Regions from separate parts of the Variovorax sp. PvP013 genome, predicted to be linked through region 2. Evidence: predicted binding sites of a transcription regulator. Region 2 holds the regulator's gene; the other holds the start of a gene.

Evidence for each region. Region 2 encodes FliA, which starts transcription of late flagellar genes. Its sites were predicted from a motif close to CTAAAGTTTNNNNNNNNNNNGCCGNTA; they were not measured.
Region 1: ABID77_RS02155 (FlxA-like family protein) is a predicted target of FliA. The motif match lies at 3,376-3,402, and genes of this name have one in related genera.

The regions. Positions count from the first base shown of each region.
Region 1 covers NZ_JBNDLF010000001.1:437,635-445,269, reverse strand. Annotated here, with positions in the region: gene ABID77_RS02170 (ABC transporter permease) at 1-323, opposite strand, end outside; gene ABID77_RS02165 (ABC transporter substrate-binding protein) at 328-1,368, opposite strand; gene atzF (allophanate hydrolase) at 1,527-3,317, opposite strand; gene ABID77_RS02155 (FlxA-like family protein) at 3,432-3,821, shown strand; gene ABID77_RS02150 (GFA family protein) at 3,944-4,408, shown strand; gene ABID77_RS02145 (VOC family protein) at 4,485-4,895, opposite strand; gene ABID77_RS02140 (transporter substrate-binding domain-containing protein) at 4,964-5,800, opposite strand; gene ABID77_RS02135 (GNAT family N-acetyltransferase) at 5,956-6,414, shown strand; gene ABID77_RS02130 (helix-turn-helix domain-containing protein) at 6,497-7,570, shown strand.
Region 2 covers NZ_JBNDLF010000001.1:195,966-203,600, forward strand. Annotated here, with positions in the region: gene flhA (flagellar biosynthesis protein FlhA) at 1-218, shown strand, start outside; gene flhF (flagellar biosynthesis protein FlhF) at 215-2,008, shown strand; gene ABID77_RS00990 (RNA polymerase sigma factor FliA) at 2,044-2,799, shown strand; gene ABID77_RS00995 (hypothetical protein) at 2,834-3,280, opposite strand; gene ABID77_RS01000 (hypothetical protein) at 3,326-3,814, opposite strand; gene ABID77_RS01005 (zinc-dependent alcohol dehydrogenase) at 3,844-4,998, opposite strand; gene ABID77_RS01010 (sugar transferase) at 5,231-5,914, shown strand; gene ABID77_RS01015 (glycosyltransferase) at 5,927-7,003, shown strand; gene ABID77_RS01020 (OBAP family protein) at 7,042-7,635, opposite strand, start outside.

The DNA.
Region 1 (7,635 bases), 240 kb from region 2:
AGCACGCCCAGCGGCACGCCGAGCACCGCCGCGATCAGGAAGGCCTGCAGCGTGCGCCAGACCGTGACCGCGAAATCCGTGAGCAGCGGTCCGCCGGCCAGCCCGGTGACCAGCGCGGCGAGCGTGTCGGCCGGCGTCGGCAGCAGGATCGGCTTGATGAAGCCCAGCCGCACCACCAGGTCCCAGACGATGAACAGCACGACCGGGCCGATGAAGGGCAGCAGGCGATCGCCCAGGGGGCGGCGCGGGACGGCGGGAGCGGCGCCGTCGGCCGGCGGGGTCCAGGCGGCGCCGGCCGGCGGGGTGGCGAGGGTGTCGGCCATGGCCTCAACCTCTGTAGAGCAAGGTGTCCACGACCACCTTCTTGTCGAAGATGCCCTTCTGGGTGAACAGGTCGTAGAACTTCTGGAAGTAGGCGACGTCGCTCGGCGTGAACTCGTTGTGCAGCATGTACGAGGCCAGTGGCACCTCGGCCGTGAGCGCGCCCTCGATGGCGGTGTAGCCCTTCATGTACTGCCGCGCCTCGGCCGGCTGGGTGCGCACCAGTTCCACGCCGCGCGTGTAGGCGGCGATGTACTTCCTCGCCGCGTCGGGGCTCTTTTTGATGAACTCGGTCGTCAGGCTGGCCGCGCCGCCGTGCCACGGCGCCATCGGGTCGCCCAGGATGTACTTCGCGACGACGCCAGCCTCGATCACCCGCGTGGTGCCGTTCATGCGGCCGACCGTGCCGGTGGGCTCCAGCGTGTAGCAGGCGTCGACCTGCCCCGCCACCAGTGCGGCCACGTGCTGGCCGATGGGCAGCTCGCTCACCGTCGCGCCGGTGGCGCCGGCGCGCTCGAGCATGGTCTTGCACAGCGTCACGTTCTGGATGCCGGGGCCGGAGGCGATGCGCTTGCCCTTGAGGTCGGCCACCGTCTTGAACGGGCTGTCCTTGGCGGCGATGAATTCGTCGAGCACGAACTTCGCGTTGCTCGGGTTGGTGCAGAAGATCTTGAACAGGCCCGGCTGCGCGATCTCGCCGATGGCCAGGTTGGCCGAGCCGGTGCCGTTGGCGCTGCCGTCGGAGCGGCCGGCGAGCATCGCCTCCATCACCTGCTGCGCGCCGGCGAACTTCAGGGGCTCGACGTCGAGGCCGGCCTCCTTGAAGTAGCCCTTCTCGACGGCGGCGAAGAACGGCAGGCCCGCCGCCACCGGCCAGTAGCCGATGCGCAGCCTGGGCGCGGCCTGCGCCAGCACCAGGGACGGCGCCGCGAGCGCGGCCAGCGCGCCGAGACCGGCGGCGGCGCCGGTGCGCAGCACGCGGCGGCGCGTGGGCGCGGCGGTGCCGGTGGTGTCCGGCGTGGCGAGGGAGGAAGTGCGGGAGGCCATGGATGGAGTTCCTTGCGAGAAGAATGAAGAACCGAAAGTGGAGATCCGGAAGGACGTGGCGGACGGCGGCGAGGTCATGGGGCGGCGGAGTCGGGCGGTCGGTGGTGGCGGCGTCGGGCGATCGACGGCGCGACCCGGCGCAAGGGCCGTGCCCGCCCTCAGCCCGGACCCGCCTCCGGCGCCTGCCGCGACGCGACGTAGTGCCGCCAGCCGCCGTGGTGCGTGATGTCCTCGGCGCCGTCGAGCGCGATCGACTCGCACACGAAGCCCTGCACGGCGCTGCCGTCTTCCAGGGTCAGCGTGCCGATGCCCAGCGGCGCCGGGATCAGGGCGACGAAGGAGCCGTAGGCCGCCATCGGCATTTCCCACACCTCGACGACGATCGACGCGCCCTCGCCCGCAGGCACGCGCACCATGCCGGGCTTGGGTGGCACCGTCCCGGGCAGCGCGTAGAGCCGGTAGTGCGGCGCGCTGCGCGTCTCGCGCAGGCGCACCGCGCCGCGCTCGGTCAGCTGGCCGTTGAGCGGCATGCCCGAGAGGTGCGCGCCGACCACCGCCACCTTCGCCGTCGGCACGGCGCCGAAGGCGGGCACGGGCAGCGGGAGCGCCTCGGGCATCGCCTCGCCCGTCGCGCCCAGCGTCAGGCCGCTGGCGTGGTGCAGGCGCTGGCCCAGCCGCGCGAGCTGGAGGTCGCTGCCGCACGGGCCGATCAGCGTGACGCCGAACGGCAGGCCGTCCGCGCGCAGGCAGGTCGGCACCGCGAGCGCGGCGTAGTCGAGCAGGTTGACGAAGTTGGTGTAGGCGCCGAGCCGGCGGTTGAGCGCGACCGGGTCGGCGCGCATCGCCTCGATGGTGCAGTGCGTCGGCGCGGTCGGCACCACCAGCACGTCGATGTCGTTCCACATCGGCGCGACGCGCTGCGCCAGGGCGCGCAGCCGCGTCTGGGCGTCGACGAGATCCGATGCGCTGTAGCGCCGGCCCTGCGCCAGGATGCCGCGCACCGGCTCGATCACGGCCTCCTCGTGGGCGTCGAAGAAGCCGCGCACGGCGGCATGGCGCTCGGCCACCAGCGCGCTGTCGTAGAGCAGCGCGGCGATCTCGGCCAGCGGCGCGTAGTCGACCGGCACCCGCACGCCGCCGAGCGCTTCGAGCTGCGCCAGCGAGCGCTCGAAGGCGGCGGCCGCGTCGGCGTCGCCGAAGAACTCGAGCGTCGCGGGCACGCCCAGGCGCGGCCTGGCGGGCAGCGGCGCGGTCGCCAGCGCCAGGTCGCGCGAGTACGGGTCGAGCGCGTCGTGGCCCATCGCCACGGCGAGCACGCGCGCGGCCAGCGCGACGGTGCGCGCGAAGACCGACACGCAGTCCACGCTCTGCGCCGCCGGCACCACGCCGCGCGCGCTGATCAGGCCCCGGCTGGGCTTCAGGCCGACGATGTTGTTGAGGCCGGCGGGCACGCGGCCGGAACCCGCCGTGTCGGTGCCCAGCGCGAAGTCGACCTCCCCCGTCGCCACCACCCGCGCCGAGCCGGCGCTGGAGCCGCCCGACACGTAGCGCGGGTCGAAGGCGTTGGGCACCGCGCCGTAGGGCGAGCGCGTGCCGTTCAGGCCGCAGGCGAACTGGTCGAGGTTGGTCTTGCCCACCAGCACCGCACCGGCGGCCAGCAGCCGCGCCACCACGCTCGCGTGCGCCGCGGCGTCGTAGGCGAAGTCCGGGCAGGCGGCGGTGGTCGGCCAGCCGGCGACGTCGATGTTGTCCTTGACCGCGAAGCGCAGACCGGCGAGCGGGCCGTCGCCCGCCGCGGCGGCGGCCGGGTCGGCGAGCGGGGGCTCGATCCGCGCGATCCACGCGGCGGCGGGATCGGCGCCCGGCGCGGGCGATGTCGAGGACGTCGCTGTCGCCGGCGAAGGCGAAGGCGTCGGTGGGGTCGGGGTCGTGTCGTCGTGCACCATCATCAAGCATCCTGTCTTGTGTACATGACGAGATGCAAGCGGCGTGCCAGCGCGGCGTCGTCTCAAGTTCTGCGGCGGCGTGCCGATATCCAGTCACAGCCCTCTGTGAAAGCCACCATGCAAGTCTCCACCAGCACCTCCGTCTCTTCCGCCACCTCCACGTCCGGTGCGGGTGGCAGCGGCGCGCAGATCGCCAAACTGCAGAAGCAGTTGAAGGAAACCTACAAGGACCTGCAGGCCGTCACCACCGACGGCTCGCTCGACGCCAAGGCGCGCGAGGTCAAGCAGAAGCTGCTGCAGGCCCAGATCGCCGCGATCCAGCAGCAGATCGTCGCCCTGCAGCAGGCCGAGGCGCAGCGCGTCCAGGCGAAGGCGGCGGCCGCGGCGTCGCGGCCCGACGAGAAAACGCGCGAGACGGAACGAAAGGCGACGACGCAGGCGATCGGGAAGGCCGCCGCCAAGGACGTGAGCGGCAGGCTCGGCACGCAGGTCGACACGTACGCGTAGCCGGACGGTCCGGACGCATGGTCGATCACCGTCGGGGATGGCGGTCGGATCGGGTGCGCCATAGACTTTCGCCATCCACCGATGGCTCGACCATCCCCATCCCCGACATGGAGGCGACGCGCATGACCCAGGACCCCTCCGAACCCGATCCCGGCGCCGTCCGCCACGCGGCCTGCCACTGCGGAACCGTCCGCTTCACCCTCAGGCTCGCCGACGGCCTGCGCAGCGTCCGACGCTGCAACTGCTCCTACTGCCGCATGCGAGGCGCCGTCGCGGTATCGGCGAATCTGGCGGACATCGAGGTGCTGCAGGGCCGGGAGGCGCTGACGCTCTACCGATTCAACACCGGCGAGGCCAGGCACTATTTCTGCGCACGTTGCGGCATCTACACGTTCCACCAGCGTCGCTCCGTGCCCCATCAGTACGGCGTCAACGTGGCCTGCATCGAGGGCATGAGCCCGTTCGACTTCGCCGAGGTGCCGGTCCTGGAGGGGCGTTCGCATCCCAAGGATCGGCCGGACGGCAAGTCACTGGTCGCGGGCTGGCTGCGCTACCAAAAGAACCCGGAGGCGCACGGCGAGTCTTGAACGGCGGGCCGGGAGTCCGGTCGGCAGCGGCTCGCGCCTCCCCGCGCCACGCCGCCGATACCGATGCCGACGCCGATCAGCGGTCCGCATCCCCATGCACGGCGTCGTGGCAGGCGACGCACAGCTTGTTGCCATCCGGATCGCGGAAGTACGCGCCGTAGTAGTCGGCGTGGTACTGCGGTCGCGGTCCGGGCGGGCCTTCGCAGGTGCCACCGTGCGCCAGGGCGATGCGGTGGGCCTCCCGCACGACGGCCCGGGAGGCCGCCGCGAAGGCCACCATCTGCCCGTTGCCCGGATCGTGGGGCCGCCCGTCGTGGGGCCGGCAGATGACGAACAGCGGGCGGGCGCCACCGGCCGCGTGCCAGCCGGCCCAGGGCCTGTCGCGCTCGCAGAAGCGCAGTTCGAGCCCGAGGCCGTCCATCAACGGCCCGTAGAAGCCGAGGGCGCGGTCGAAGTCGCCGACGCTGGTGAAGACGTGGGAAAACATGGGGGGACTCCTCCGGTGTCCGATGCCGATCGGTGGATGCGGCGCCGCCGTTGCGCGCGTGCCGCGCCCTACTTCAGCCAGCGGTCCATCACCCGCTGGAACTCCCCGCCCGCCCGCGACAGGTGCAGCCACTGGTCGACGTAGGCCTTGAAGGCGACGTCGTCGCGCGGGAGCATCCAGGCCATCTCGCCGTACTGCAGCGGCTTGTCGGGGTTGACGGCGCACAGGCCGGGCTTGAGCTTCTGCTGGGTGATGGCCTCGGCCGATTCGGTGACGAAGACGTCGGCGCGGTTGGCCAGGATCTCGTCGAAGATGGTCACGTTCTCGCCGTGCAGCGTCATCCTCGCGCGCTTGAAGTTGGCGCGCGCGAAGCGCTCGTTGCTGCCGCCCGGGTTGAAGATCACGCGCGTCGACGGCTGGTCGATGGCCGCGACGCTCTGGTACTTGCCGACGTCGGCGCAGCGCGCGATCGGCGTCTTGCCGTTGACCATGTAGGGCGCGCTGAAGAAGGCGCGCTTCTGCCGCTCGGTGGTCACCGACACGCCGCCCACGGCGATGTCGCACTTGCCGGCCGCCAGGTCGGGCAGCAGGTTGGCCCAGGTGGTCTTGATCCACTGCGGCTTGGCGCCCAGGCTGGCGGCGAACGGCGCCATCAGGTCGACGTCGATGCCTTCGTAGTTGCCGTCGGCGAGCTGGAAGCTGAAGGGGCGGTAGTCGCCCGGGGTGCAGATGCGCAGCGTGGCGGCGGACTGGACGGTGTCGAGGTGCGAGGTCGCGGGCTTGGCGACGGGTGCGGGCGCCGGGGCCGGCGGCGTGCCGGGCGATGGCGGCGGCATGGCGCAGCCGGCGAGCACGGCGAGGGTCGTGAGGACGAGGACGGGACGGGCGAGCGGCGCGATGCGCATGGGAAGGAATCTCCTGGAATGATCGAGGATGTTGGAGGCAAGAAGCGAGCCTGCATTCTGGAGGCAGACCTGTCTGCGTCGGCATGCGACGATCGATCGCTCGACCTCGGTTCGCGACCACGCTTTTCAAGCCACCTCCATTCATGACAGGTCCATTGCACATCCGCAAGGCGACGCACGCTGACGCATCGGCAATCAGCGCATTGATCCTGTCGCTGGCGCATCACTTCCTTCTGAATGCCGACGGCTCGGGCGCGGAGGCCTTTGTGCTCGCCCTGCAACCCGAGGGCATCGAGCGCCACATCGCCTCGCCCGAGATCGACTACCACGTCGGCATGCTCGGTGACGTGCTGGCGGGCGTCGTCGCCGTTCGACGTCGAACGCACCTGTTCCATCTCTTCGTCGATGCATCGTTCCAGAAGAGAGGCCATGCCATGACGCTGTGGATGCATGCGAAGGCGACGTGCGGATGGCCGTCCGACGCCATGCCGACGACGGTCAATTCGACGCCCTTCGCAATGCCTTTCTACGAGCGTCTCGGGTTTAGAGCGACAGGGCCTCGCGTGGAGACGAATGGCATCGCCTTCGTGCCCATGCGACTCGCGACGATCTGAGCGGGTGTGTCCCTTCGCTTCTCGAGTTGAATGCGCAAAGTCGGCTAAGCATCGCCAGCCCGGCCGGTCCACACTCGACGGCATGAGAACCCGCAGCGCCGAACAACGCTACCGAGAGCGCGTCGCGCGCGTCGTCGCCTTCATCGTGGCGCATCCGCTGGAAGCGCATCGTCTGGAAGACCTGGCGGCCATGGCGCATTTCTCGCCCTGCCACTTTCATCGCGTCTACAGCAGCGTCGTGGGCGAGACGGTGGCCGCCACGGTGCGTCGTGTCCGGCTGGCGCTCGCTGCACGTCTGCTGGAAGCGGGCCGACAGAGCATCGTCCAGGTGGCGCTGGCCGTGGGTTACGACAGCCCCCAGGCGTTCGTCAGGGACTGCGCGGCGACAGGAACCCGACTGCCGCTGGTCGTCGTCTCGCACGGCACGGGCGGCTCCTTCCTGGGGCATCACGATACGGCGGCGAGACTGGCCGACGCAGGCTTCGTCGTCGCGGCCATCAGCCACCCCGGAGACAACTTCCAGGATCTCGGTCGTCAAGCTCATCTGTCGGCGTTCGCCACACGACCCGTCGACATGAAGCGCCTGATCGACCACATGCTCGGCACGTGGCCGGAGCATGCCGGATTGGACGCCGACCGGGTGGGCATCTTCGGTTTCTCGCGAGGCGGCCACACGGGCCTGGCCGCCGTGGGCGCCATTCCGAACTGGACGCTGCGCAAGGACCTCTGCCCTGCCGGATCGACGCTTGCGTTGTGCGAGGAGATCCGTCGCAACGAATGGCCTCCCGCGCCTGAGCGAGACCCGCGCATCAGGGCCGCCGTCATCGTCGATACCTTGAGCGTCTTCGATGCCGAGGGCCTCAGGCACGTCACGGTGCCAGTCCAGCTCTGGGCCTCGGCCCATGGCGGCGACGGAGTGACGCCGGAGAGCGTCGAGGCGGTCCGAAAGAGCTTGCCTGCACCTCCCGATTGGCACGTGGCCAAGGGCGCCACGCATTTCGCGTTTCTCGCGCCCTGCGCCCCGGCGCTGGCCAGCATGGCACCGACCATCTGTCACGACCGCCCCGGCTTCGACCGCGCGGTCTTCCATGCGGCATTCAATGCGGCCGTGCTCGCGTTCTTCCAGCGCACCATCGGGCGCCAGGCCAGGCCCTGACGACGGCGCGTCGTCGAGCGACCACGTCCCGAGAACGTCGTCGACCCGTGGGCCGAGCCAAGGTT
Region 2 (7,635 bases):
GCGTGGCCGAGGTCTTCACGCGCACCGCCGCCGAGGTGGCGCTCAAGCAGGAAGAGCGCGGCGTGCCCGCCTGCCTGCTGGTGCCCGACGGCATCCGCGGCGCCATCGCCCGCCTGGTCAAACGTTCCGCGCCGCGCCTGCAGGTGCTCGCGCACAGTGAAATTCCCGAAACCCACACGATCCGCATCGGTCCGATCCTGCGAGGAGCCAACGCATGAACATCCAACGCTTTCACGCCCCCACCGCCCGCGAAGCGCTGGCCCTGGCCCGCGCCGCCTTCGGCGATGCGACGCTGATCCTGTCGAACCGGCAGACCAGCACCGGCGTCGAGGTGATGGCATCGACCGAGGAGGCGCTGTCGCCGCTGGGCGCGCTGCAGTCGCAGGCCCAGCCGGCCGCGCAGCCGCAGGCACCGGCACCGAAGCCGCTGGCGCCGTCGCGGCCGGCCGCGTCGTCGACCTCGTCGATCCAGACCGAGCGCCGCCTGGCCAACGCCGCGCCGACGCCCTACGCACTGGTCTCCGCCGGCGGCGCCACGACCGAGGAGGTGGTGCAGGCCGACGTCGAGCAGCTGGCCATGAGCACGCTGTCGTTCCAGGACTACGTGCGCGAACGCATGCTGCGCCGTCAGACCGAGTCGACCGGCGCCGCCCCGGCCCCGGCGCCGGCCCCGGCGCCGGCCCAGGCGCGCGGCACCGTGCCGCAACCCGCGCCCCAGCCGCAGCCCCAGCCGCCGCAGTACCGCCTGACCGAACCCCAGCAGACGCAGTCGCAGCCGCCGTCGCCGCGTTTCAACGATCCGTCGTTCTTCGCCGCATCCGCCGTCGCGGCGCCGGCGCAGCCGGTCTCCTGGTTCCAGCCCGAGCCGACGACCGACGCCGCCCCGGCGCCCGCCGCCTTCGTCGAACCGCCGCCGATGGCGGCCGAGCCGCCGGTCGTCGCGCAGGAGCCGGCCCCGGCGCCCGTCGTCGCCCAGCCGGCACCGACGCCGTCGCCCGAGATCGCGCCGATCGCCGTGCGCCCCGCCGAGCCGGACGCCGCCAAGGCCGTCGCCGCCGCCAGCCTGGACGCGACGCGCGTCCTGATGGCCGAACTCGACGCCATGAAGCGACTGATGGAGGAGCGCTTCAACACGCTGTCCTGGCTCGGCCACGCCCGGCGCGATCCGGTGCATTCGAACCTGATGCTCAAGCTCATGCGCGCGGGCTACTCGCCCGCCCTGGCGCGCGAGGTGCTCGAGCCGCTGGACACCGTCGATCCGGTGGACGACGCCGACGACGCGGTCGAGGCCATGCTGGGCACGCTCGAGCGGCGCCTGGGCATCGACGCCTTCGCGCCGTCGATCGTGGAGGAGGGCGGGATCTTCGCCCTCATCGGCGCCACCGGCGTGGGCAAGACCACCACCATCGCCAAGCTGGCCTCGCAGTGCGCGGCCCGCTGGGGCGCCGCCAGCGTCGGCCTGGTCACGCTCGACGTCCAGCGCGCCGGCGCGCACGAGCAGCTGCGCGCCTTCGGCCGCGAGCTGGGCATCGTCGCCCACCAGGCGCACGACCGCGCCGAACTCCAGGAGATGCTCAGCCTGCTGTCGCTCAAGCGCCTGGTGCTGATCGACACCGCCGGCATCGCGCCGCGCGACCCGCAGCGCCAGGAACTGCTCGACCTGATCGACGTCCCCGGCGTCAAGCGCGTGGTGGTGCTCAACGCCGGCGCGCACGGCGACACGCTCGACGAGATCGCCACCGCCTTCACGGCCGACGGCACCCACCAGGCGGTGCTGACCAAGATCGACGAAGCGGCCAAGATCGGCCCGGCGCTCGACGCGCTGATGCGCCACCGCATGACGCTGCGCGGCGTGACCGACGGCCAGCGCGTGCCGCAGGACTGGCGCGCGGCCGACGCGCGCGAACTGGTCGCGCTGTCGATGGACGCCGGCCAGCGCACCACCGCCCTCGACCCGGTCGCCGCCGACCTGGACTTCTATTTCTCGCCCGCGGCCTGCGCCCTCTGAGGCACGGACCCGACCGCACCCGGAACCCCCGACCCATGCACGCAGGCACCTTCTCCGCCCCGACGTACACGGCCCGCGGCCAGCTCGGCCGCGACGCCCTGATCAAGCAGTACGTGCCGCTGGTCCAGCGGCTCGCGCACCACATGATCGCCAAGCTGCCGCCCAACGTGGAGGTCGACGACCTGATCCAGGTCGGCATGATCGGCCTGGCCGAGGCGCTGTCGCGCTACGAGCCCAGCCAGGGCGTGCAGTTCGAGACCTTCGCCACCCAGCGCATCCGCGGCGCCATGCTCGACGAGCTGCGCGAGGGCGACTGGCTCTCGCGCGGTTCGCGCAAGAGCCAGAAGGACATCGAGAAGGCCGTCTCCCGGCTGGAACACCGCCTGGGCCGCGCGCCGGTCGAGTCCGAGATCGCCGCCGAACTCGGCCTGCCGCTGGCCGACTACCAGGGTCTGCTCGGCCGGGTGCGCGGCGCGCAGCTGGTGTACCTGGAGGACATGGGCGGCAACGGCCAGGGCGAGGACGACGACGGTTTCCTCGACCGCCACGCCGCCGTCGCCGACACGGAGGCCGACCCCATGAGCCTGCTGAAGGACCAGCGCCTGCGCACCGCGCTGGTCGCGGCCATCGACACGCTGCCCGAGCGCGAGCGCTTCATCATGGGCATGTACTACGAGCAGGACATGAACCTGAAGGAGATCGCCGCCGTGCTGGGCGTGACCGAATCGCGCGTCTGCCAGCTGCACAGCCAGTCGATCGCGCGGCTGCGCTCGAAGATGCGCGGGCACTGAGCACCGGCCCGCGCCGCCGGACGGGTTGCGGGATTCAGCCCCCGCCGACCCCGACGTTCACCTTGCCCAGTCCCTCGCAGGTCGGGCAGACCCCGCCCCCCTCGGCGCGGCCCGTGCCGCCGCAGTCCCTGCAGAGGCTCTCGCCCGTGCCCGGCGTGCCGGCCGGCGCGTCGTCGCCCGGCGCGGTCGGTTCGACGGCGCTCGACAGGCCGGGTCCGCCGCCGCTGCCGCCGGCCGCCTCGGCCACCGTGCCCGGCACCTGCGCCGCCGATGCCGCCGCCGGCGGCAGCTTGCTCGTCACGCTGACCGACACCGGGTCGCTGGCGGGAAACGATTCCTCGATGCCGTGATCGAGCGCCTCCTCGGTGGGGTGCTCCACCTTGGGCGCCGATGCGGGGGTCGCATGGGCGTCGTGGTTGTCGGCGGTCGGGAACGGGAAGGCCGGGGTGCCGGCGCCGGTTTTTTCGCCGAGGTTCGTCATGGTCGTCATCTCCTTGTGTTGAACGTTCGGAAGGAAGGGGAGGGGTCAGCGCCGGACCGACCGGCGTCGCGCCACCAGGTAGACGGCGCCCAGCACCGCGGCCACGGTCAGGGCCTTCTTGGCCGCGCCCATCGGGTTGTGCGCGAGTTCGGCGCGGCCGCCCATCTCGGAATAGATGCGCGGCACGTGGCCCCGGGCCAGGTCCTCGACCAGCCCCTCGCCGACGTCGATGCGGTCGGCCAGCAGCAGCAGGAGCCAGTGGCGCAGGTCGTTCTCGCTGTAGCCGAAGGCGAAGCGGCGCACGCCGCCGCTCACGCCGCGCGGCGGCTGCGGGCTGCCGAAGACGGGCGTGATCGCCGTCCGTTCCTTCGACACCAGCACCTCGACGTGGCGGCGCTGCATCTCCGGCTCCTGCCAGCGCACCGGCGGGTCGAGCCGGGGCGGGGTGCGTTCCTTGGGATAGGCCGGGCGATTGGCGTGATCCAGATCGGCGCCCCAGCCCTTGATGTGGGCGAACTCGGGTGGTGTGTCCATGCGGTGGTGCTCCTTGGAGGCCTCGGGGATCAGACGGTGACGCCCGGGGGGATCAGGACGGGCTTGATGCAGCCGTCGAGCTTGCTCGAGAACAGGTGGTAGGCGTCGGCCGCGTCCTCCAGCGGGAAGCGGTGCGTGATGAGCCGGTGCGGCTCGACGCGACCGGCCCGGACGTGCTCGATCAGGCGCGGCAGGTGGCGCTTCACGCTGGCCTGGTTCATGCGCAGCGTCAGGCCCTTGTTGACCGCGGTGCCGATCGGCACCGCGTTGAAGGTCGGTCCGTAGACGCCGACGATCGACACCGTGCCGCCCTTGCGCACCGAATTGATCGCCCAGTGCAGCACCGTGGCGGCGCCGCCCTGGAGCTTGAGCTTCACGCCCGTCAGGTACTGGACCGCGCTGCCGGCGGCCTCGCAGCCGACGCAGTCGATGCAGACGTCGGCGCCCAGTCCGTCGGTCATCTTCTTGATGTGCATGGCCATGTCGTCGACCGACTTGAAGTCGACGGTCTCGCACTGCGCGAAGTCGCGCACGAAGGCCAGCCGGTACTCCAGGTGGTCGACCACGATCACGCGCCCGGCGCCCAGCAGCCAGGCCGACTTGGCCGCGAAGATGCCCACCGGGCCAGCGCCGAACACCACCACCGTGTCGCCCTGGCGGATGCCGCCCATCTCGGCGGCCTGGTAGCCGGTGGGGAAGGCGTCGGTGAGCATCACCGCGTCCTCCAGCAGCAGCTCGTCGGGGATCTTGGTCGGGCCGACGTCGGCGAAGGGCACGCGCACGAACTGCGCCTGTCCGCCGTCGAAACCGCCGGCGGTGTGGGAGTAGCCGTAGATGCCTCCTACGGCGCTGGCCTGCGGATTGGTGTTCTGGCAGTTGCCGTAGAGCTCGCGCTGGCAGAAGTAGCAGCTGCCGCAGAAGACGTTGAAGGGCACGATCACGCGGTCGCCTCGCTTGAGGTTGCGCACCGAGTTGCCGACGTCCACCACCGTACCCACGAACTCGTGGCCGAAGGTCGTGCCCACGCGGGTGTCGGGCACCAGCCCGTGGTAGAGGTGCAGGTCGGAGCCGCAGATGCAGGCGCGCAGCACCTGCACGATGGCGTCGTTCGGATGCTCTATGACGGGATCGGGTTTCTCGGAGACCCGCACGCGGTACGGTCCTCGGTAGTTCAGGGCGAGCATGGGTGGCGGACCTCGTGACGGATGGATCGAGATTGCCAGTCAAGGCCTTCCGGGGCGGCACCCGCGTGCGCCGCCCTATGCAGTCCTTGTAAGTCTGGACGCTGCGGCGGCGTCGCGCCGGCTCCGAAGACGCCGGGCCGTTTTCGGACCGGAGCGTGCCCGGTCCGAGCCGTCGCCGGCCCACACTGCCGCCATGCCGATGGCCCCGTTCATTCATCGGCGAGGAGGACGGATGGCGCAGGTCAGGACATTCATCGCCGCGCGGATGCGGTACCACGGCAGCCGCGCCGAGCGCTCGGGCGCCGTCCGGGAGCGGCTCGTGCTCCTGGTCCACCAGTGCCTGGCGGTCGTGCTGCTGGTCGTGCTGTCGCCCACGCTGCTCGCCGTCATGGCGTTGCTGTGGCGCGCCGACGGACTGCCGGTCTTCTTCGCCCACGACCGCGTCGGCCAGGACGGCAGGCTCTTCCGATGCCTGAAGTTCCGCTCGATGCGCCGCGACGCCGACCGGCTCCTGGCGCGGCTCCTGGCGGAAGACCCGGCCGCCGCGCTCGAATGGCAGCGCGACCGCAAGCTGACCCACGATCCGAGGATCACGGCCGTCGGCGCCTTCCTGCGCCGGACCAGCCTGGACGAACTGCCCCAGCTGCTCAACGTCGTCCGGGGCGACATGCACCTCGTGGGCCCGCGCCCCGTGACCGTCGCCGAGCTGTCGAAGTACGGCGACAGCCGGTGGCACTACGTCAGCGTCAAGCCCGGCATGACCGGCCTGTGGCAGGTCAGCGGGCGCAACGACACCACCTACGAGGAGCGCGTCGCGCTGGACCGGCGCTATGTCGAGAGCCGGTCGCTGGTCGCGGACGTCGCGATCCTGCTGCGCACCGTCAAGGTCGTCCTGCGGCGGGAAGGCGCGCGCTAGCGCCCCCCGTCCATGGAAATCACCGAAGGTCCGATCGGCTTGTCCAGGATCCTGCACCTGACGTCCACCGTCACCGACGAGGTCGTCGGCTTCCTCGGTCCCGCGACGCGCGAACTCTCCCGGATGGGTCGGCCGCAGTCGATCGTCCTTTTCGACGAGGTGCGCACCCGCGCCGACGCCGAGCGGCTGCGCCGCCACGCCGAACTCGTCGGCGTCGACGTCGCCGACGGCGGCGGCCGTGCCCGCTACCGGGCGCTCTACGAGGCCTGCTGCCGGGAGATCGCCCGCGACCGGCCGGCCACGCTCCACTTCCACGGCCTCGCCGCCTGCGTCGTCGGCGCGCTGGCCCTGCGCCGGTCCGGCGCGACGGGCCAGGTCCTCTATTCGCTCCGGGGGCGCCGCTCCCGCGTCGCGCTGCGCGCGGCCGGCTGGCTCATCGGGATGCTGGCGCGGCGCTCGCTGCGGCCGTCGCGGCGCGCGGCCGTCGCGATCTTCCCGCTCGAGGTCCGCGCGCCCGGGTCCTGCGACCTGCGCCATCTCGTGGAGCATCCGGTCCACGCGGCCTTCCTGGCGGCGCCGCGCGACGAGGCCCCGGCGCCGCGGGTCCTGAGCGGCGGCACCCACGCCGGCACGCGCTCCATCGACATCCTGTCCCAGATCGCGGTGCTCCTGAGCGCCGAGGCGCTCGCCATCGAATTCGGGTGGCTGGGCTCCATGGACGAGGCCACGGCGAGCCGCTTCCGCGCCGCCGGCATCCGGAGCGTCGACGTCGACGACGACGAGGCGGCCCGGGCCGCGGAACTCGCGCGCGGCTGGCTCTGCGTCGCGCCCGGGGGGACCCGGGGCCATCCGCTCTTCCTGGTCCAGGCCATGGCGGCGGGCCTGCCCGGCGTCGTGATGGACTGCCCGCGGCACCGGCAGGTGGTCGAGCACGGGACGACCGGCTTCGTCTGCGCCTCGGGCGACGAGATGGTCCGGGCCATCGCCATGCTGCTCGACGACTCCGGTCTGAGGCGCCGCATGGGCGACGCCGCGCGCGAGCACACGCGCGCGCGCTTCGGCCCGAGACCGCCGGATGCCGGCGGCTGACGCGCCGGACGCAGCACGTCGCCCGCGCGACCGGCGGATCAGCGCTTCGGCGCGGCCCCGCCCTGGCCGTGGCCGTGCTCCTGTCCCGTCGGATCGGCGAGCTGCGGCGCGTGGCCGGCCTGCCAGGCATCCGCGCCCGGCGCGACCGCCGGCGCGACGATCGGCTCGCGCTCCTTCTTCTTGTCGGCGCTGCGGATGCCGAAGCGCCGGTCGCGGTCCTCCACCAGCGCCGGGCGGACCTGGCCGTCGGCGGTGAATCCCATCATGAGCTGCGGCACGCCCAGCGGCAGCGTCTTCTGCCGGTCCGTGTGCCAGGTGTGCCAGGTCTTGCCGTAGGTGCCCACGAGCTTCTTCATCAGTTCGTTCTCGGCGACCTGCGGGATGCCCGGCGCGACGAGCTGTCCCGACTTCACCTCGTGCGCGTGGCTGTGCCAGAGCGCCTTCTCGGCCGCGGGCAGGTCGCGGAAGAGCCGCTCGGTCACGATGTACTCCACGCCCATCAGCTTGGCGTCGGCGACGTTGCCGTCGTAGATGACGCACTGGATCACGTCCTCGTTGAGGATGGCGCAGTAGTGGTGCGCCTCCATCTGCTCCTGCGGCCTGCCGCTGTAGAAATGGAAGCCGTCGAGGTA